Regions from separate parts of the Cytobacillus sp. FSL M8-0252 genome, predicted to be linked through region 4. Evidence: riboswitches for the same ligand, from Rfam matches in the RefSeq annotation. Region 4 holds a riboswitch; each other region holds the start of a gene.
The links. Region 4 has a riboswitch for cobalamin ahead of MKX83_RS14100 (ribonucleoside-diphosphate reductase subunit alpha). Riboswitches for the same ligand answer to the same signal wherever they lie in the genome.
Positions count from the first base shown of each region.

Region 1: linked by a shared signal. The riboswitch ahead of MKX83_RS05900 (hypothetical protein) and the one ahead of MKX83_RS14100 (ribonucleoside-diphosphate reductase subunit alpha) in region 4 are both predicted to bind cobalamin.
Region 2: linked by a shared signal. The riboswitch ahead of metE (5-methyltetrahydropteroyltriglutamate--homocysteine S-methyltransferase) and the one ahead of MKX83_RS14100 (ribonucleoside-diphosphate reductase subunit alpha) in region 4 are both predicted to bind cobalamin.
Region 3: linked by a shared signal. The riboswitch ahead of MKX83_RS12365 (acyl-CoA dehydrogenase family protein) and the one ahead of MKX83_RS14100 (ribonucleoside-diphosphate reductase subunit alpha) in region 4 are both predicted to bind cobalamin.

Region 1 covers NZ_JBBOWZ010000001.1:1,127,251-1,132,533, reverse strand. Annotated here, with positions in the region: gene prpB (methylisocitrate lyase) at 1-278, opposite strand, end outside; gene MKX83_RS05910 (bifunctional 2-methylcitrate dehydratase/aconitate hydratase) at 292-1,731, opposite strand; gene mmgD (citrate synthase) at 1,748-2,869, opposite strand; gene MKX83_RS05900 (hypothetical protein) at 2,814-3,089, opposite strand; cobalamin riboswitch at 3,253-3,455, opposite strand; gene MKX83_RS05895 (MarR family winged helix-turn-helix transcriptional regulator) at 3,683-4,126, shown strand; gene MKX83_RS05890 (MFS transporter) at 4,143-5,283, shown strand, end outside.
Region 2 covers NZ_JBBOWZ010000001.1:303,526-308,808, reverse strand. Annotated here, with positions in the region: partial or broken gene MKX83_RS01585 (glycosyltransferase family 2 protein) at 1-902, opposite strand, end outside; gene MKX83_RS01580 (DNA-binding protein) at 1,185-1,472, shown strand; SAM riboswitch class I at 1,547-1,659, shown strand; cobalamin riboswitch at 1,713-1,892, shown strand; gene metE (5-methyltetrahydropteroyltriglutamate--homocysteine S-methyltransferase) at 2,041-4,341, shown strand; gene MKX83_RS01570 (hypothetical protein) at 4,362-4,652, opposite strand; gene MKX83_RS01565 (hypothetical protein) at 5,233-5,283, opposite strand, start outside.
Region 3 covers NZ_JBBOWZ010000001.1:2,429,645-2,434,927, reverse strand. Annotated here, with positions in the region: gene MKX83_RS12375 (efflux RND transporter permease subunit) at 1-1,016, shown strand, start outside; gene MKX83_RS12370 (YhgE/Pip domain-containing protein) at 1,003-2,814, shown strand; cobalamin riboswitch at 3,100-3,284, shown strand; gene MKX83_RS12365 (acyl-CoA dehydrogenase family protein) at 3,486-5,153, shown strand; gene MKX83_RS12360 (NAD(P)-dependent oxidoreductase) at 5,168-5,283, shown strand, end outside.
Region 4 covers NZ_JBBOWZ010000001.1:2,810,383-2,815,665, forward strand. Annotated here, with positions in the region: gene MKX83_RS14095 (ribonucleotide-diphosphate reductase subunit beta) at 1-203, opposite strand, end outside; gene MKX83_RS14100 (ribonucleoside-diphosphate reductase subunit alpha) at 229-2,436, opposite strand; cobalamin riboswitch at 2,601-2,778, opposite strand; gene MKX83_RS14105 (heavy metal translocating P-type ATPase) at 3,311-5,283, opposite strand, start outside.

The DNA of each region.
Region 1 (5,283 bases), 1.7 Mb from region 4:
ATATCAACAAGTAATGGCAAATTAGTTGCTCGAATAATTTCTTTCGCCCTTTCTGCCATCTCAGTAGATGTAACCATACCTAAGTCTGGCAGTCCTTTACTTGCCGTATATGCAGCGCCTGATAAGTACAGAGCATGAAAGCCTGCTTGTTTTGCCATTAAGCCTGCCATTGCATCATGCGCCCCAGGTATTTGCAATATATTCTTATCTAGCATTTTTGAACGAAATTGCTCAGCTAAATCTTGTTGAGTCACAGGTTTATGAACAATCCATGCCATCTTGCATCCCCTCCTAGATTAAGAATAAATTCATAAATTCATTTACTGCCATCTCTTTTAACGTTTCTTGATCGGAAATAGCTCCAGCAATGCTTTTTTGTGCCTTGTTTGAAAAATGAGTTTTAATATTATACTCGAATTTCTGCAATACTTTTGGAATCGCTTCGTCACGGCGGAATCGATGACCTAATGGATATTCACATTCAATCTTCTCAGAAGAAGTTCCATCCTTATAATGGATTTGAACTGCATTAGCGATTGAGCGCTTGTTCGGATCTAAATAATCCTTCGAGTATTGCAGATCTTCCACTACCTCCATCTTCTCTCGTAAGGTGTCTACTCGGGGGTCGCTAGCTACATCATCCTCATAATCCTCAGCGCGAATATTTCCTTTTAATAAACCAATAGCTGTAATGTACTGAATACAGTGATCGCGGTCAGCTGGATTATGTAATGGACCTGTTTTATCGATAATCCTAATCGCTGATTCATGTGTGGTAATCGTAATTCGATCGATATCGTTTAAATCACCCACATCGCCATTTTGATGAAGTGAAACGGCACATTCCGCTGCAGTTTGCGCGTGAAATTCTGCCGGATAAGAAACTTTGAATAACACATTTTCCATTACATAAGCACTTAACTCTCTTTGTAGGGTAAGTTTTTGCCCTTTAAACAGAACGTCTTCAAATCCCCAGTTAGGTGCAGATAAGACACTGTTATAGCCCATTTCACCTTTCACAGCCATCATAGCTAACTGAACACCCCTACTTGTCGCATCTCCAGCAGCCCATGATTTTCTTGAACCCGTATTTGGCGCATGACGATATGTCCTTAATGCAGAATTATCCACCCATGCAAGTGATAATGCATGAATCACCTCTTCTTTTGTTGCACCAAGCATCTTTGCCGTAACAGCAGTTGTTGCCACTTTAACAAACAGTACATGATCTAAACCCACGCGATTTAAACTATTATCTAGCGCTAATATTCCTTGAATTTCATGAGCCTTGATCATCATTTCCAGGACTTCAATCATTTTAACTGGCTCTTTACCAACTGAAAGACGTTGCCTACTTAAATAATCTGCAACTGCCAAAATACCACCAAGGTTGTCAGAAGGATGCCCCCATTCAGCAGCTAACCATGTATCATTGTAATCCAGCCAGCGAATCATACAGCCAATATTAAATGCACCTCTAATGGGGTCTAATTCAAATGATGTACCAGGGACTCTTGTTCCATTAGGTACAACCGTTCCTGGCACAACAGGACCAAGTAGTTTTGTACATTCAGGATAATCAAGCGCTAATATTCCACAACCAATTGTATCGAGCAAGATATAATGTGCCGTGCGATAAGCCTCTTCACTTGTTATTTCATAATCCAATACATAATCAGCAATTTCCGTTAAAATAACATCGGTTTCAACCTTTTCATTCGTTTTCAGCATTTACTCGTACTCCTCCTCAATTTGGTAAAGTATGACGTGCACCTGAATAAATGACCCGCGGTCTAAATAAGCGGTTGTTTTCATGCTGTTCAATGACATGGGCACATAAACCAACCGTTCTTGCACTAAAGAAAATCGGTGTGTAAAGTGGGATAGGAATTCCTAACATGCCATAAACCGGTGCGGCATAATAATCTAAATTAGGGTATAGCCCTTTCTCAACTTCCATGATTCTTTCTCCTGCTTCACATTTTCGAAGCAACGAATCATCTCCATTTTGTATGGATAACTCCTGTAGAGCTTCCTTCATTATTAATGCTCTTGGGTCCATTTTTTTCATATAAACTCTATGACCAAAGCCCATAATCTTTTCTTTTTTAAATAGTTTTTTATAGAAGAGACCTTCCACGCCAGCGACACTTTCCGCTTCATTCAACATGTACATAACCGCTTCATTTGCACCGCCATGCAAGCTACCTTTTAAACTTGCAACTGCGCCCGTTAACGCTCCAAATAGATCGGATTGCGTGGAAGCAATTACTCTTGCTGCAAATGTTGAGTTTGGCATTTCATGTTCACTATATAAAAGTAATGATTGGTCAAATACTCTTTCTTCTAAATCGGAAGGTACTCTACCAGTTAACATATAGAAAAAGTTGGCACTATATGATAGGGATTTATCCGGTTCAATTCTCTCCAGACCTTGTAATATACGATAACTGTTAGCTACAATTGTCGGAACTCCGCCAAGTAGACGATAAGCTCTTTCTTTATTTGCTTGCTTCGACCTATCATCTAAGGTCGAATCATATCCAGCCAAGCTTGAGATGCCAGTGCGGAGCCCATCCATTGGATGTGTTCCTTTTGGTAAATGAGTAAAAACCTCCATTACGGCCGTTGGTATTTCATAATAGGACTTTAACGTATTAGCTAATGAATTTTTTTCCTCGTCTGTTGGTAATTGATCTTCTAGAAGTAAATGGATAATATCTAAATAGCTTTTCGTTTTTGAAAGTTGAATTAAGTCATAACCTTTTATGACAATCTCTCCATGAACAGTATCTAAAAATGAGATGCTGGTCTCAGAAGCTATGATTCCCTCTAACCCTGGTATATACTTCTCCTCCATGCTCACAATCATTTTCCTCCCATCCAATTACATCGTGCCTGACAATGCTGTAAGCCCTTTCAGCATTCCTTAAATATATTTGGATCTTCTCTTCTTCTACAGAGAGTGTTCGGATGTCTTCTTTATACTGATCTAATACTTTTCTTAAACTATAACTCTCAGCAGAATAGCTGTTCATCATGATCGTTGATTTCATTATGTTCACATAATAAGGAACGGTTCCAAACAAAGCTTTTTCCTCCGTTCTTGCTCACCTTTTTACCATATCAATCCATTAAAAAAACAACTTCTAGAAAGAAGTTGTTAAGTTCAAACGAATACTAAAATAAACATGCGACCTTGGCATGTATTCATTACCCGTACTTAACACCTCCTATATCCACGTAGGAATTGATGTTTACACTAAACAGGCAGGTCTCCTGGCTTATGGTCAACATGATACGAAACCTTCCCATCTCCATTTTTAGGAAACAGTGGTATCTTTCATATCACTCGCAAATACAGTTGCGGGACAGCGACGGAATCCAACCGTACTTCCCTTTTAAGTAAATAGACAAGCTAGCATTCTATTTACACCTATTTTTGAAAATATTCAATTGTTCTATTTAAATATATCAATATTTTAGAAAATTGACAATTATTTTCTTAATTGTACTACTTTTCACTTTTAACTAACACTTGTTATTATAACAATTTAAATGTCGCCTACAAACATCTCTTAAAAGAAATACAATTTTAACATAACATTTACCATTTTACAGAAAAAAATCTATCGCCCATAGACAGACAAGACGGCTTTTTGTTATAGTATATTAGTTACCATTGATAACTATTTTAAATGAGGTGAATATTATTATTGCTAGCCAAAGGTTCTTTCATCACTTTATGATGCTTTATCGCCCTTTTGAGAATAGACTAAACAGCTTATTAACGAAACATCAATTACAACGGGCACAGTGGACAATTCTTTATTATCTCTACCATTTTGGTCCAACAACTTTAGTAGAGATTGCTGCATATCAAGGTGTCGAAAAGCCAACAGTTACGAGGACCATAAATCAGCTTGAGGAATATGGATATGTAGAAAAAATCCCAAGCATGGATAAACGTGAAAAGAAAATGAAAATAACGAACGAAGGTGAACGCATATACAAAAAAATCCGCATTCCGATTGATCAGTTCGAAATGGAAATATTAGAGGGAATCACACCTGAGGAACAAGAAGAATGTATTCGTATTTTTGATAGTATTAAAAGCAATTTGTAAGGAGGAAGAAAAGAATATGAGTTCAACAAAAGAAAAATTATGGACCAAGGACTTTATCACCGTTTCTTCCGTAAACTTTTTTCTAACATTAGTGTTTTATTTATTAATGGTTACGATTGCGGTGTATGCCGTTGAAGCACATCATGCGACCGCCAGCCAAGCTGGCTTAGTTACTGGCATATTTATTATAGGAACATTGGTAGGAAGATTGTTTATCGGTAAATATATTGATCGTATTGGACGGAAGAAGACTTTAATCATTGGCTTACTATTATTTAGTTTATCAACAAGTCTTTATTTTATTGAAATTGATGTCAATTTCTTACTTATTACCCGCTTTATCCACGGTTTAACATTAGGGATGGCAAGTACAGCAAGTGGTACAATTGTCGCTTCAGTTATACCGCAAACAAGGAAAGGTGAAGGAATCGGCTATTTTAGTATGAGTAATACTTTAGCGACAGCAATAGGACCTTTTATCGGTATGTTAATGAGTCAATACACAACTTTTCATACGATTTTCATTTTTTGTTTGATTCTTGGTATTATTGGCCTACTTATCGGGTTAACTGTGAATGTGAAAGAGTTAACTGAAGATCAAAAAGCTCAATTTCAATCATCTGGTTTTCAATTATCTAGCTTTATTGAACCAAAGGCACTTCCAATTGCACTCGTCACATTAACAGTCGCATTTTGTTATTCAAGCGTCTTGTCTTTTATTAACTTTTATGCAATTGAAAAGGACTTAGTAAATGCTGCTAGCTTTTTCTTCTTTGTCTATGCCATCGCTGTCTTACTATCCCGTCCTTTCACTGGTAAATTAATGGACAGCAAAGGGGCAAATTACGTGATGTATCCAGCGTTCATTTTATTTGGAGTAGGTCTATTCTTACTTAGTAATTCATCAAATGGTGTTATGTTATTAGTGGCGGGGGCTTTGATTGGCTTAGGCTTTGGTAATATGCAGTCTTGTACACAAGCGATTGCGGTCAAATTAACGCCATCCCATCGCATGGGGCTAGCTACTTCCACCTTCTTTATCTTTCTCGATGGTGGTTTAGGTTTTGGACCCTATTTATTAGGTTTACTGATTCCTATAACTGGCTACAGTATGTTATACATTTACATGGGGATAGTGTCGATTGCTTCAATTATTC
Region 2 (5,283 bases), 2.5 Mb from region 4:
CGTTCATCTGCTCCATTTAACACAACAATGATTTCATCAATGCCTGCCTTCTTTACCTCAGCAATCACTTCAGCAATCGTATCCGGCTCCTTCCCTACAGGAATAATCGCACTATACTTCGCTCGTTTCTCTTCCTTTACCGAAAAGGCTTGTACATATTCCTTAAAAGGTTGCCGATTTCGCCTGCCATCGTTTAAACCACCGCGATATCCTCTCTCTTCAATCAGTTGGGCCACTGCACGTAAATGGTCACCAATTATTAAACTTGTTGAAAATGAAAAAGAGGAGCCCGTAATCTTCTGTTGATGTTTCGGTCGAATCTTATTTGTAGCAATCACATCAATGGCTACTGGTGCACTCATCTTTAATTCTTTCATCACAGCTATACTATGAGCTAATGGCGGACAAGCTAAATTCTCCCAACCAATTGTATCAAGCGCTGATTTTTTCATCACATGAGGAACAGCGACTAAGGAATTAACGGATAACTCACCTTTACCTAAAAAATGATTAAGAGAGAACTTTGATACTGCTGTCGGATGTGGTCTAATGGGGCGCTTCATTGTCCAGCTTAAATCATTTAGGGCAATATCAGCCCCATCCCGAATGCCATCAAGCAGTGCTTGTAGCTCCTGAGCTCTAACGACAATATCACCATCAATAAAAAGAAGCGTATCCCCTTTTGCCTCCCTTGCACCAATTGCTCGTCCAATATCCACCCCTAGAGGTTCTTTATAAACAAGCTTTCTACATTCAAATGCTTCCGCTATTTTCTCCGATCCATCTGTTGAACCATTCAAAACAGCGATGATTTCATATGGCTCAATCTTCACTAACTCTTCTAAAACGGCTGACAACGTAGATTCTTCATTCTGAATGGGAATAATAACAGATAGATTCATAACACTTCACTTCTCTCCTTCAGCAAAATTAATAGTCTCCTTTGTGCTAACTATAGCCTTTTCCATCACAAACCCGAGAAAAACACTAAGTAATATCAATATATACAGCTTGGCTCATTTTGTTCTCGGACAAGTATACAATCTATGAAAGATGGTGCGATAGACAGGGTAGATTGGTTTAATTATGGGGGCATTGATCCGATTCGGCACTAAAAAATATATTATTACTATTCGTTAGGAGATGTTAAAGTAGATATATATGTATTTAAGGGGGAGTACAAATTGGAATTCGAGTTGAATTTTATTTGGATTGCCGTCGGTTTAGCATTACTTGGCTATTTCATAGGCAATGGGTTGAAGCAATTTAGTAGTAAAAATGAAGGTAATATGAATCATTTACTTGTGGAGCAAAGCCACCTTCATCTTTACTTTTATTTAAGTGAAGCTGACATGAAGGATCTATTACAGAAGCATCCTCACGCACCAAAAGTCATTCTTAATGGCAAGCATTATTACCATCTACATAAATTTCGCAAGTGGCTTGAATCTGATGATATATATCACTCATGAAGAATTTATTTTGACAGCTTCCATTTATTATGCTAATCTATATGTAAAATTCAAAATATTATAAATATGTAATTCTCTTATTCAGAGAGGTGGAGGGACTGGCCCGATGAAACCCAGCAACCTTTAACAATTATTTGTTAAAAAGGTGCTAATTCCTGCAAAGTGTAATAGCTTTGGCAAATAAGAGAGGATAAAGACCTCTCTATTTTTAATTAGAGAGGTCTTTTGTATTTTCAAAACTTAATAACAAAGGCAACAGATGCATGATTGCTTAAAAGGGAAGCCCGGTGGAATGCCGGCACGGTCCCGCCACTGTGAAGGAGAGCGACTTATCATTGACCACTATTTCATAATAGAAATGGGAAGGGATAACGAGCGATAATCCGAAGTCAGGAGACCTGTCTGTTGTTTGCACTTAGACTCTACGGATGCATAGAGAGGAGTGATGAATACGTGTTGAGCAAATCAAATGGTCTCAACTCTAGTTAATATTGCGTATGAATCTCTCATTTAATAATAAATAGAGAGATTTTTTGTTGAGAAAATACAATCTAAAGGAGTGTTTAAATTGACTGAAGTAAAAAGTTCAAATGTAGGTTATCCAAGAATTGGCGAGAAGCGGGAGTGGAAGAAAGCTCTAGAACAATTTTGGAGTGGTAAGTTGAATAAAGAGACTTTTCTGCAACAAATGGAAGTCATTCGTTTATCCTCTCTCGAGAAGCAAAAACAACTTGGCGTTGATCTCATCCCGGTTGGCGATTTCACACTGTATGATCATGTCCTTGATACAGCTGTGATGTTTGGACTTGTTCCTGAGCGTTTTACATACAGAGGTGGGAAAGTTGATATCGAAACGTATTTTGATATTGCCAGAGGGAACAAAGATGCCGTGGCAGCTGAAATGACCAAATGGTTTAACACAAACTATCACTACATCGTGCCAGAACTCAACAACCTCACGCCAACACTTGCTGAAAACCGGCCACTTGCCTTTTATAAAGAAGGAAAAGAGAAGCTTGAAATCGACGGGAAACCGGTTATCTTGGGCCCGATTACGTTTGTGAAATTATCAAAAGGCTATAAAGAAAGTGAATTCAAATCAATCGTCAATCAATTCGTTCCTCTTTATGCACAAATTTTAAAAGAATTACAGCAAGAAGGTGCCTTGTGGGTACAAATCGATGAACCTATTTTAGCAACTACCCTCACAGAAGAAGACATCTCACTCTATCAAGCAGTTTACCAAACATTACACGAGGCAGCACCACAGATAAATATCATTTTACAAACGTATTTTGAAAGCATCACTTATTATGAAGCTGTTACCTCTTTACCTGTGCAAGCGATCGGCCTTGATTTCGTCCATGATGCAGGTCAAAACCTCGCTTCCTTACAAAAATTCGGCTTCCCAAGTGATAAAGTATTAGCTGCAGGTGTCATCGATGGCCGTAATATATGGGGCGCCAAACTTGATAATAAGCTCTCTCTTATAGAAGAAATTACAGAAATAGTTCCGAAAGATCGCTTAATCATCCAGCCTTCATCCAGCTTATTGCATGTACCCGTTTCAGTCAAAATTGAAGAAACACTTGATCATACATTAAAGACCGCACTCGCCTTTGCTGATGAAAAATTACAAGAAATCGTAGTGCTAACGAAAGGAATAAGAGAAGGAAGAGAGGAAATCCAAGATGAGATAAACGAGAGACGAACTGCTATCGAGGCACTAAATCAATCTTCTATTAGAAACAATCAACAAGTACAAACAGCCATTCAAAACTTACCATCATCACTAGCAGAGCGCGAAGCACCTTATTCTGTTCGTCAAGCAACACAAAAAACATCCTTCCAACTACCACTCCTACCTACAACAACGATTGGAAGCTTCCCACAAACACAGGAAGTGAGAAGAAATCGTTTAAAATGGCGTAAAGGAGAGTTAACTGCTACTGACTATCAAACATATATCAAAACGGAAATTAAAAAGTGGATTGATATTCAAGAAGAGCTAGGCCTTGATGTGTTTGTTCATGGCGAATTCGAGCGCACAGATATGGTCGAATACTTCGGTGAAAAATTAGCCGGATTCCAATTCACAAAATTCGGTTGGGTGCAGTCTTATGGCTCTCGTTGTGTCAAACCACCACTCATTTATGGAGATGTCTCATTTGAACAGCCAATGACAGTTACAGAAACAGTCTATGCCCAGTCCTTAACAGATCACCCGGTAAAAGGTATGCTCACTGGTCCGATTACGATTTTAAACTGGTCATTTGTCCGCGACGATATCCCTCGTTACGAAGTCGCAAACCAAATTGCCCTTGCCCTTCGAGAAGAAGTAGAAACACTAGAAGCAAATGGTATCCGGATGATTCAAGTAGACGAACCAGCCATTCGTGAAGGATTACCACTCAAACAAGAGAAGTGGGAAGATTATCTGAACGCTGCTGTTTATGCTTTTAGACTAGCCACCACTTCTGTCAGAAATGAAACACAAATTCATACGCATATGTGCTACTCTGATTTCGAAGACATTATCTCAAGCATTCAAGCACTCGACGCTGATGTCATCTCCATTGAAACATCAAGAAGCCACGGCGAACTCATTCACTCATTTGAAGAAAGCACCTACGAACAAGGTATCGGCTTAGGTGTATATGACATTCACAGCCCTCGGGTGCCACAACTCGACGAACTATCGAAAAACATCGATCGTGCCTTACAAGTACTAGACCCACAACTTTTCTGGATTAACCCTGACTGCGGCCTCAAAACAAGAGGCATTGACGAAACCGTCGCAGCCCTAACAGTCATGGTGCAAGCTGCCAAACTCTCGCGGGAAAAATTACTTGTAAAAAAAGGCGAATAAACAAACAGAAATCCGAACGATTATACATTCGTTCGGATTTCCTCGTTTAATAGTACAGTGTTTAGTTTCTTATCCATCTTCTTCTGATAAGAACCATGGTTAAATCTCTTTTCGTTAAATTCACCAATCACATTCCGTACCCGGACATTATGGATGATTAAGTTGCGATAAATCTCATTCTGCAAATAAGCATTAAACCAACTATAATCCTTTAACTTCCGCAGATTATTCGTCACATCTGCTTGCGTGACTTGTGTAATAAAAGGGGCGAAAGAAATAATACTTATCATATTTAGGAACAGCTTTTTCATAGTGGGTGCATCCTCTTTTGTGATAGGTATATGTTGCCTGTCTACTTGCTTTACGTTTAAATTGCACAATGGAGGCAATTTCTCCTTTCGAAAAAAATTATATAAAGCATTCGTTTTAACATCGTCATCTAAATAATATTTTGATACATTTTTGAGTTATAGCAATTAGTTCATACCATTCTCATCTTATTTAATGGATATCCCAACAAACTCATCCTCAAATAAATGTAATTATATTACATTTTTACCTATTTATAAAATAGTAAACAATAGTTGTTTTGTGTATTATTTTCTTATTTTTCAAACTAATAAACAGAATAGAAAAAAGAGTGAACCGCTCATTTGATTCAGTCTGGGATCATTCTTTAACATTCTCTTCGTCTGGGCTCTTCAAATCTTTATATAGTAGGTGCAATGCAATCTTATCACATTTCTTTTACATCATCGCTGCAAAATAATCAAAAAACAAAAAACAAACCACTATCAACACCATTACTATAAAACTTTAGCCAAAAAGGACTACTCTAGCAATAAACCAGTTATAATGCCCCTTCTACAAATTTCTATAAAAACTGCACTCTTATTTTTCAACTTCTAACAAATCCTGAAATGAAAAGGGAGAAATAATTAG
Region 3 (5,283 bases), 380 kb from region 4:
TGATTTTCGTCTTACTTCTCGTTATACCTAGCTTTTTAGCACAAAAAGAAACCTCATTTACTTATGGAATGGGGGATCAACCTGACAGTACTAGGTTAGGGCAAGACATCCAAAAAGTAGAAGAAATATTTGGCGAATCAACCGCTGTAGTATTATTGGTACCTAATAATGAAATAGGTAAAGAAAAAGAAATGATTGCATCTATTGAAGAGGTTGACCATGTCTCAAATGTAATTGGCTACACGAATATGGTTGGTTCGACTATTCCGCAAGAATATTTAGAGGAGGAAGCAAAGGAACAATTCTTATCTAATAATTACAGTCGAATCATCATTAATACTGATGCAGGAACAGAAGGAGATATTCCTTTTCAATTAGTAGAAGAGATAAGGGAAATAGGTACTAAGTATTTTGGTAATCAAGCGTTAACTTTAGGCGAAAGTGTTGCACTTTATGATATGAAATCAACGGTTACAGAAGATAATTCTTTAGTAAATACTTTAACCGTTATCGCGGTTGGATTCGTGTTACTTGTCACATTCAAATCATTATCATTACCGATTATCTTATTATTAACAATACAATCTTCTGTTTGGATTAATCTCGCCATACCCTATTTTACCGATACGTCATTAGTATTTATTGGTTATCTCATCGTTAGCACTGTACAGCTTGCAGCAACGGTCGATTATGCCATTTTATTAACAGAGACTTATAAGCATAATCGTGGAAAACTTTCTCCAAAACAAGCGATGAGAAAAACAATTGATGAGAAATTATTTTCCATTATCGTGTCTGCCTCCATTTTATCTAGTGTCGGATTTATATTATGGCTAACTTCTTCAAATCCAATCGTCGGTTCTATTGGATTATTATTAGGTAGAGGAGCATTGCTCGCGTTTTTACTCGTTATCCTTTTTCTACCTGCGTTATTATTACTATGTGATAAATTGATTCAAAAAACATCTCTACAAATGGACTTTAGTAACAAGGAGGAAAAACATGAAGATCATTAAATGGATGCTTATCACTGCTTCCCTATTTTTCTTTCCTGTGATGAATATACATGCTGAATCACAAACAGTTAAAGGCGGAATGAGTAAAGGGAAAGTAGCAAACAAAAATGAAGTGATTTATGCTAACTTGCTAGCAGACGGTAACCTAACCGAATTATATGTTGTCAATTCGTTTGAACTGATAGAACCTGGTGTGATAGAAGATTTTGGGAATTACCAAAAGGTTAAAAATCTAACTGACACATCAAAAATTAGCAAAGAAAATGATCAAATCACATTACAAGCAAAAGAAGAAAATTACTATTATCAAGGAAACTTACCAAATAACTTTGAGTTACCTTGGCGTTTTACAATTAATTATTACCTTAATAATAAAAAGGTTGAACCAGAAAATTTAGCTGGTAAATCGGGCGATATAAAAATGGAAATTGCTGTAGAAGCGAATGAAGGTAAGCGTTCTTCATTCTCTGAAAATTATATGCTGCAAATTAGCGTACCGCTGAACACTGAAAAATTCAAGGAGATAAAAGCCGAGAATGCCACTGTTGCACAATCCGGCAAAGATAAGCAGCTCACTTTTACCGTTATGCCGGAGCAGGAAGAAGTATTTACGATTGAGGCAGAAACAAATCATTTTGAAACAGAAGGTGTGCAAATATCTGCTTTACCTGCTTCACTTGCCATTGAAAGCCCAGATACTGAAGAATTGACGAGTGAGTTTCACTCATTAACTGAGGCAATTGGTGACATTCATCATGGTGTCGGAGACTTAGCAATAGGAATGAATGAACTATCATCAGGCTTACGGTCTTTAGAGGGTGGGTCTGCACAATATAAAAAAGGACTAAATGAATTAAGTCAGTCTGGTAACCAATTAACAGAAGGATCAGCACAAATAAATAATACTTTATCTTTGATTAAAGATGAGATGAAACAAGCCAGTGGCGTAAGTGGTATTGGGGAACTCGAGAATGTAACAATCGATCTGCCTGAGGTAGCGGATAATCTAGAACAAGCAGCAAATGATGTAGACCAAGTAGTTGTTAATTATAATGAGGTAAAAACACAAATCAATCGTGCTCTGGAGCAGATACCAGATAACCAAATTTCAGATAAAGAGATAAATAAATTATATGAAAGTAATGCGGATAAAGAGGTAATTGATCAATTGGTAGAAACCTATAGAGGGACAAAAGCTGCTCAAGAAGTTCTACTACTAGCCAAAGATAACCTTACAGACATGGTTGAACCGCTATCAACCTTTAGTCAATCAATGAGAGAAGCAGCAGGTAACCTTCGTGCAATATCATCTAATATAGACGAATCTATTCTTCAAATTGACATTGATGAAGGGTTAAAACAATTGACATCTGGTGTTGAAGAAATGGTATCTAACTATAATCAATTCCACCAAGGGTTACTTGCTTATACAGGCGGTGTTTCTGAATTAAGTACATCATATAGTGACATCCATGAAGGAATTAGCGGTTCTCTATCTGGAGCTGAGCAACTAACGAGAGGAGCTGGCTCGCTTCATAATGGAACTGGACAATTACATGATGCAACTAAAGACATTCCTGATGAGGTGACAAAAGAAGTGGATGAAATGATATCGCAATATGATAAATCTGATTATGAGCCAATTTCTTTTGTATCAGATAAAAATAATGAAAAGTTGGAACTAGTCCAATTTGTCATCCAAACAGATAAGATTAAAATAAAAGATAACAAAGAAGATGTAAAAGAAACAAAAGATAAAGTAGGATTCTTCGAGAAACTTCTTAACTTATTTAAGTAAACTTGAAAAACACGCCACTGCAATCTAGGAGGCGTGTTTCTCTTTTTGGTGGTAAATTTATATAAACCTTTCATGTTACATCAAACGATCGGTCAAAATGAAGAATTAGGCTTTCTTCTACTCGGATTGTAGGAGTGGATTTAATCAATGACTCTAGCTTATATTGTGGTTGGAAGAAAAATGATAAAGAGCCTAACTTTTTCATCATTTTAAGCTGAGAATACATATTCTAAAAAATAAATTGTAAATTTTCCGAAAAATTGATATATTGTTAGTGTGAAAACTAAATAAGCTAAATAAACAGGTGCTTGTTCATCAAGCTTAAAAGGGAAACCGGTTAGACTCCGGTGCTGTCCCGCAACTGTATTTGCGAGCGGATTGTACATAACCACTTATTCATTATTGAATAGGGAAGGAACAAATCCGCCACGACCATAAGCCAGGAGACCTGCCTGTTTTAGCCAACATCATTACCTACGCGGATAGGGGGTGTTAAGTGCGGATAGAAGAACATGTATATTACTCAACACATGTTTATTTGTTTGTCCACTCGTTACTTGACAACTTCTTTTAACAGGAGTTGTTTTTTGTTTGAAGGTGGTTTGCTTCTTGCTACTGATTTGAGCAAGCGCTCAATCAAAGGAGATAGAAAGATGTAAAGGGAGTGCACGATGGCGAAGCTAAAAAAAACGCTAGAAGAAAAGGGAGATATTTTTTCTCCTGAAGATTTTCTTGAAGAGGAACAACTCATTGCACAAACGGCAGAATTATTTATTAAGAATGAAGTGTTGCCCCAAATAGATTCATTAGAAAAAAAGAACTATGAAGTGGCTAAGAATCTGTTTCAAAAATCAGGGGAACTAGGTCTACTAGCTATTGATGTACCTGAGGATTATGGCGGGTTTGCACTTGGTAAAAAATTATCCGGGCTTATAGCTGAAAAGATAGGATACGGTGGGGCTTTTAGTGTTTCGTATAATATTCATGTAGGTGTTGGCACATTACCGTATGTTTATTTTGGTTCAGAAGCACAAAAACAAAAGTATTTACCACAACTCATCTCCGGGGATTGGATTGGTGCTTATGCCTTAACGGAAGCAGGAGCTGGATCGGACGCACTTTCACCGAAAACAAGAGCTATTTACAACAGCAAGAGTGATAGTTGGATAATAAATGGGGAAAAACAATGGATTACCAATGCTCACATAGCAAATGTGTTTGTTGTGTTTTGCCAAACAAATGACGGGATGACTGCTTTTATTGTTGAAAAAGACATAGCAGGCGTATCTATTGGTGCAGAAGAAGAAAAGATGGGTATTCATGGATCATCAACAGCTACTCTTATATTGGAAGATGTCGTTGTGCCATCCGCTAATATACTAGGAGAAAAAGGAAAAGGTCATCAAGTTGCCATGAATATATTAAATCTTGCTAGATTGAAGCTAGCTTTCTCGAATATTGGCACAGCTAAACAAGCCTTCAACTTTTCTCTTAGCTATGCGAAAGAGAGACAACAATTTGATAGAGCGCTGGTTAAATTTACGTTGATACAAGAAAAATTAGCTGAAATGGTGACATCTATTTATGCAAGTGAAAGTGCCGCTTATCGCACAGCAGATATGATTGATCAAGCTCCAACAGATGAAGGAATCACCTCTTTAAAAGCATTCGCAATGGAATGTGCCATAAACAAAGTACGATGCTCTGAAATGCTTGGGCATGTAACAGATGAGGCCGTTCAAATTCACGGTGGATACGGTTATATGAGAGATTACGATGTTGAGCGACTATATAGGGATGCTCGAATCAGTCGTATCTTTGAAGGAACAAACGAAATCAATCGCTTAACCATAGCAAAAAACTTACTTCACAAACACTCATCTAAAGATATCACAATCAATACCCCTACACCATTACACCAAGATAGAAACAGCCAATTTATTGAGTTTGGAAAAGAACTGTTATCGCTGTCTTTGGAAGCGGTTTCAAATGCAAAGATTGATATAAATAGGGAACAGCAGTATGCACGTCTTTTAGCTAATATCATCACAGAACTATACACAATGGAATCGACTTATATGCGGACATCAAAACTGCAACATCGAAAACAAAATCAAAAGTGGAAAGATTTAGCGACTGATATTATATGCGAACAATGCTTTCAATATTTGAAACAACAAACGATTAGCCTGATTTCAGCAGCGATACTTGATGAAAAAGAACGATTCGTTGCATTCGCAAACATTGAAAATTACCAAATCCCACTCTACAGCAATCTGTTATTGAAAAAAAGGCAATTAGCACAAATACTTATTGATCAACCAAAATTACTGAAATGAAGGGAGCTTAAATGATGGGTGAGAAAATCGGTTTTATTGGATTAGGGAATATGGGTTTACCGATGGCGCAAAGCTTATTATCAGAAGGCAATGAAGTGTACGGCGTCGACCTCAACAAAGATGCTGAAGC
Region 4 (5,283 bases):
TCAGGGAATTGCTTAATATCTTGAGACATATTAATTTCAAATGGTGTCCAGAAATTAGATAACATCTTTTTATATTTAGGGTAAGCCCAGGAAAATCTTACATCATCCCAGTTTAAAACGTTCGAACATTCTCCATTAATAATACCTGTTGAACGGTTTGGTGCTTCATGATTCATAATGGGACGTTTATTTAAAGTGTTCATTTATTTCATTCTCCTCTCGGTGAAATCAGCTAGAGCATGATTCACAATCTTCAATATCTGTGGAAGTAGAACGTAAATAATACGTTGTTTTCAGCCTGTTTTTCCATGCCGATACGTGAAGATCTAATAATTCCTTTGCTTTAATCGTATTTTTAATATAAAGATTAAATGACACTGCTTGGTCAATATGCTTTTGACGTTTCGCATTTTGAGCAATGCTCCATTTTTGATCGATATGGTAAGCAGATTTATAGTACCACGTAGTTTGAGCGTTTAGGTCTGGTGCAGTTACAGGAATACGATAGTCTTTTTTCTCCTCTGAGTATTGCTTGTTGAAGATTGGATCAATACTCGGTGTACTACCTGCAATTAATGCAGTTGACGCATTTGGTGCTACCGCTTGTAAATAGCCGTTTCTAATTCCTTTTGCTCTCACTTTTTCCATTAGTCCTTGCCAATCAAGTTCGCTATCAGCATTCAGGTAATCTCTTTTTTCGAAATAGGCACCTGTTTGCCAATCTGAACCATTGAATGCGGGGTAGGCTCCCTTTTCCTCAGCTAGATTCATAGAACTTTCAATTGTTAAGTAAGCAATTTTCTCGTAAAGTCGGTCTGCAAATTCTAATGATTCAGGGCTTTCCCAAACGACCTTATTAGTAGCTAATAAATGATGCCAGCCGAAAGTACCTAAGCCGATCGCGCGATACTTTTTATTCGTTAACTGCCCTTGGATAACAGGGATTTTATTAATATCAATTACATTGTCCAGCATTCTTACTTGAATAGGAATCAATCGTTCTATGACTGCTTCATTCACTGCTTTGGCAAGGTTAATAGAAGACAGGTTACATACGACGAAATCTCCAGGTGTTTTCTCGATGACAATTTTACCATCTTTTGTATACTCTTCTTCTCTTGTTGTTACACTTTGATTTTGAACGATTTCAGTACAAAGATTTGTACAATAGATCATACCTGCATGTGCGTTTGCATTCATACGGTTCACTTCATCCCGATAGAACATAAATGGTGTTCCAGTTTCTAATTGACTACGCATGATAGACTTCATAATATCGATAGCAGGAATTTCCTTCTTCGATAGCTCTTCATTATTGACGCATTCTAGATATTTCATTCTAAAAGTACCTGCACCAACTTCTTCATCATAATAATCTTCTAGTGAGAAGCCCATTTTTTGTCGAACCTCATGTGGGTCAAATAAATACCAGTTACTACGCTCTTCTACTTTTTCCATGAATAAATCAGGTAGACATACACCGGTAAATAAATCATGTGTACGTAATCTTTCATCACCATTATTTAACTTTGCATCAAGGAAAGAGAAGATATCCTTGTGCCAAACGTCTAAATAAACGCTAATTGCCCCTTGTCTTTGTCCAAGTTGATCGACACTTACAGCTGTATTATTTAGTTGTTTCATCCATGGAAGCACCCCAGATGAAGCGCCTTTGAACCCTTTAATCATACTACCTCTACTACGAATCTTACCTAAATAAACGCCGATTCCACCACCATTTTTAGATAGTGCAGCAATGTCTGTATTACTGTCATAAATTGAATCTAGACTATCATCAACTGTTTCGATAAAGCAGCTAGATAGTTGTCCCCAATTCTTACCTGCATTAGATAAAGTTGGTGTAGCTACGGTCATAAATAAGTTACTCATTGCCCAGTAAGCTTCTTTTACTAATTGCAGCCGATTTTTTTCTTCTTGATGCATAAGAATCATTGCAATAACCATCCAGCGTTCTTGAGGCAATTCAAAAATCCTCTTTTGGCGATCTTTTGCTACATAACGATCCGTAAGCATTTTGATCCCGAGATAAGTAAAGAGCTGATCTCTTTCAGGGACAATTTCTTTGCCTAATTCATCAATTTCTTCTTTTGTATAACTAGATAATAAAATAGGACTATAAATATCAATATCACTTAATTGTTGAATTAAAGAATGAAAATCACCATAAGCCTGACCACTGTACCCTCGGTTCTCAGCTGCTTGTTGATAAATCTTCTTTAAATATAAATGGGCAGCCACATATGTCCAATCAGGTTCATTAACATTTATGTAAGAAAGACATTCTAGTATTAACTGATCGTAGAAACTATCTAACTCTAAGTGATTTAATTGATCTGCACGCTTTTCTAACGCACTAATTGGTAAGTTGTTGAATTGTTGATATAATTGTTCAAAATTGACTGTCGTATCAATCATTGTTTTCAAATTCCTTCCTCCTTCAAACTATTTCTATCAAATTTAGGCATAAAAAAAACCGCCCCAGTTACACCTTGAGCGGATCAAACGACAGTATAAATACAAGTGTACAATACACTCTTTTCATCAACTGTCGTTTCATCTTCTCAAGCCCCGAAGAATTGAAACTTTTGATTAAGAAGGCAGGTATCCTGGCTTGTGTATCAATCTACTAAGAGCCTTCCCATTCTTTCAAAAGAACAGTGGTTTCCTCTTTTCGTCACACTTACAGTTGCGGGTACAGCTCCGGCTTATCCGGATTCCCATTTTAAGTCCATTTGGACTCCTTCAACCAATTACTATATGTAGTTGTCGAGAAGTAAAAAAATAACTATATATTGTATCTGAGATTGTATGAGTAATCATATCACATCATTTCATAGAATACAATTTATTTCTTTTATCTAAATCTAAAATATACATTTCGTTCTTTTAGCGGTAAATTTAAGACCATAATAAATAATAGCATTTCTTATTTGTGTAAAAAAGTCTTGAAATCCATTAAAAATTGTTCAAGCTGACCAACTCTACTTTTTTACCTTCAAACGAGTATGCTTAAACCAGAAAAGTAATAGTTTTTTGGTAAATAAATTAAAAAATCATAGAATTGTTGAAATAAATCAATGGTGTTAAAGTTGTGGGGCAAAAATTAATTAAAGGTATATTCCATATTAAAAGAAAATAATTTATCTTAAAGGACAAAATTTTTTTACCAATCTTCTTCATGTCTTCTATAAAAATAGAAAAACAAACTAACTATTTAAATTAGCTTGTTTTTCTCATTCAGTTTATTGTATAGAATGTTTTATAGAAATTCATACGGAACTTGTTATTTTTATCTTACACGTTGCAAACGAAGTGCATTTAATACAACGGACACAGAGCTAAACGCCATCGCAGCACCTGCTAACCATGGTGCTAAGAAACCTGCAGCTGCAATAGGAATACCGATTGTATTATAGCCAAACGCCCAAAAAAGATTCTGTTTAATATTACGAATGGTTTTTTTACTCATCATGATTGCATCAGCAATACTATTTAGATCACCACGCATAAGTGTAATGTCTCCTGCTTCCATGGCAATATCTGTACCTGTACCGATAGCCATGCCGATATCGGCAGTTGCTAATGCTGGGGCATCGTTAATACCATCTCCTACCATCGCTACCTTTTTCCCTTGACTTTGTAGCTTTCTTACTTCTTCTGCTTTCGTTTCTGGTAAGACTTCTGCAATGACTTTTGATATACCTACTTCTTTAGCAATGGCTTGTGCGGTTAACTGGTTATCTCCAGTCATCATAATAACTTCTAACCCCATATCATGTAGCCTTTGAATCGCTTCGTTTGATGAATCTTTTATCGTATCAGCTACAGCAAGGAGGCCTTTTGCTCTACCGTTAATAGCCACAAGCATAGCTGTTTTTCCTTCACCTTCTAATTCTTTCATTTGTTTCGAGAACCAAGAGGAGTCTATCCCATTCTCTACCATTAATCTAACTGTACCAATCAGTACATCTTTTCCTGTAACTTTCGCAGAGATACCATAACCCGGTAGCGCTTCGAAATATTCACTTTTTACTTTTTCTATATTTCTCTCCTCTAACCCTTTCACAATGGCTTCAGCAAGAGGGTGTTCAGATGACTTCTCACTCGCAGCAACAATGGAAAGGAAATGGGCCTCATTTGTTCCAGGCTCGACTATGATATCGGTTAATACAGGCTGACCATTTGTAACAGTACCTGTTTTATCAACCACAACAGTTGTAATTTCATGTGTCATCTCGAGATGCTCTCCACCTTTAAATAAAACACCCATCTCGGCTGAACGGCCAGACCCTGCCATAATTGAAGTAGGCGTCGCTAATCCTAGTGCACAAGGACAAGCAATGACGAGTACAGCAATCATTTTTTCTAACGCACTAGCTACATCACCCGGTTGCAAGAAAAGAAACCATATACAGAAGGTAACAAGGGCAATAGCTACCACAATGGGAACAAAGATGCCCGAAATCTTATCGGCTAACCGCTGAATAGGTGCTTTTGACCCTTGTGCTTGCTCGACTACTTTAATAATTTGCGCAAGCGCTGAATCTTTTCCAACCTTTGTTGCTTCAACTGTTAAATGGCCATTTTTGTTTACAGTTGCTCCTATTACTTCATCACCAGCTTTCTTATCAACTGGCACGCTTTCTCCTGTTAACATTGATTCGTCAACTGCTGAATGCCCTTCAATGATTACTGCATCTACAGGAATTCTGTCACCAGGCTTAATGATAACCATATCGCCTTGCATTACTTGCTCAACAGGGACAATGGTTTCCTTCCCTTCTTTTAATACAACGGCTTTTTTAGCCTTTAAATTCATTAATTTTTTTATTGCTTCTGATGATCTTCCTTTTGCACGTGCTTCAAATAATTTCCCTAACAAAATAAGGGTAATAATAATCGCACTCGTTTCATAATAGAGCTCAACATGATGACCATGTGTTGCATTCATCGATTGTAATGTTAGAAACAAACTATAAAAGTAAGCTGCAGAAGTACCTAATACAACAAGTACATCCATATTCGCGCTACCAGATTTCAATGATTTATATGCACTAGTATAAAATTGCCAACCGATAATAAATTGTACAGGTGTCGCCAAAATTAACTGTATCCAAGGGTTCATTAAAAAATCTGGTAGAAAAATGAATGAAGTGAATTCAAAATGCCCAACCATCGTCCAAAGTAATGGTAGAGAAAGGATAGCAGCAGCGATAAATTTCTTTTGCTGCTTTTTAATATGCTGTTCCCTCACAGCATTTG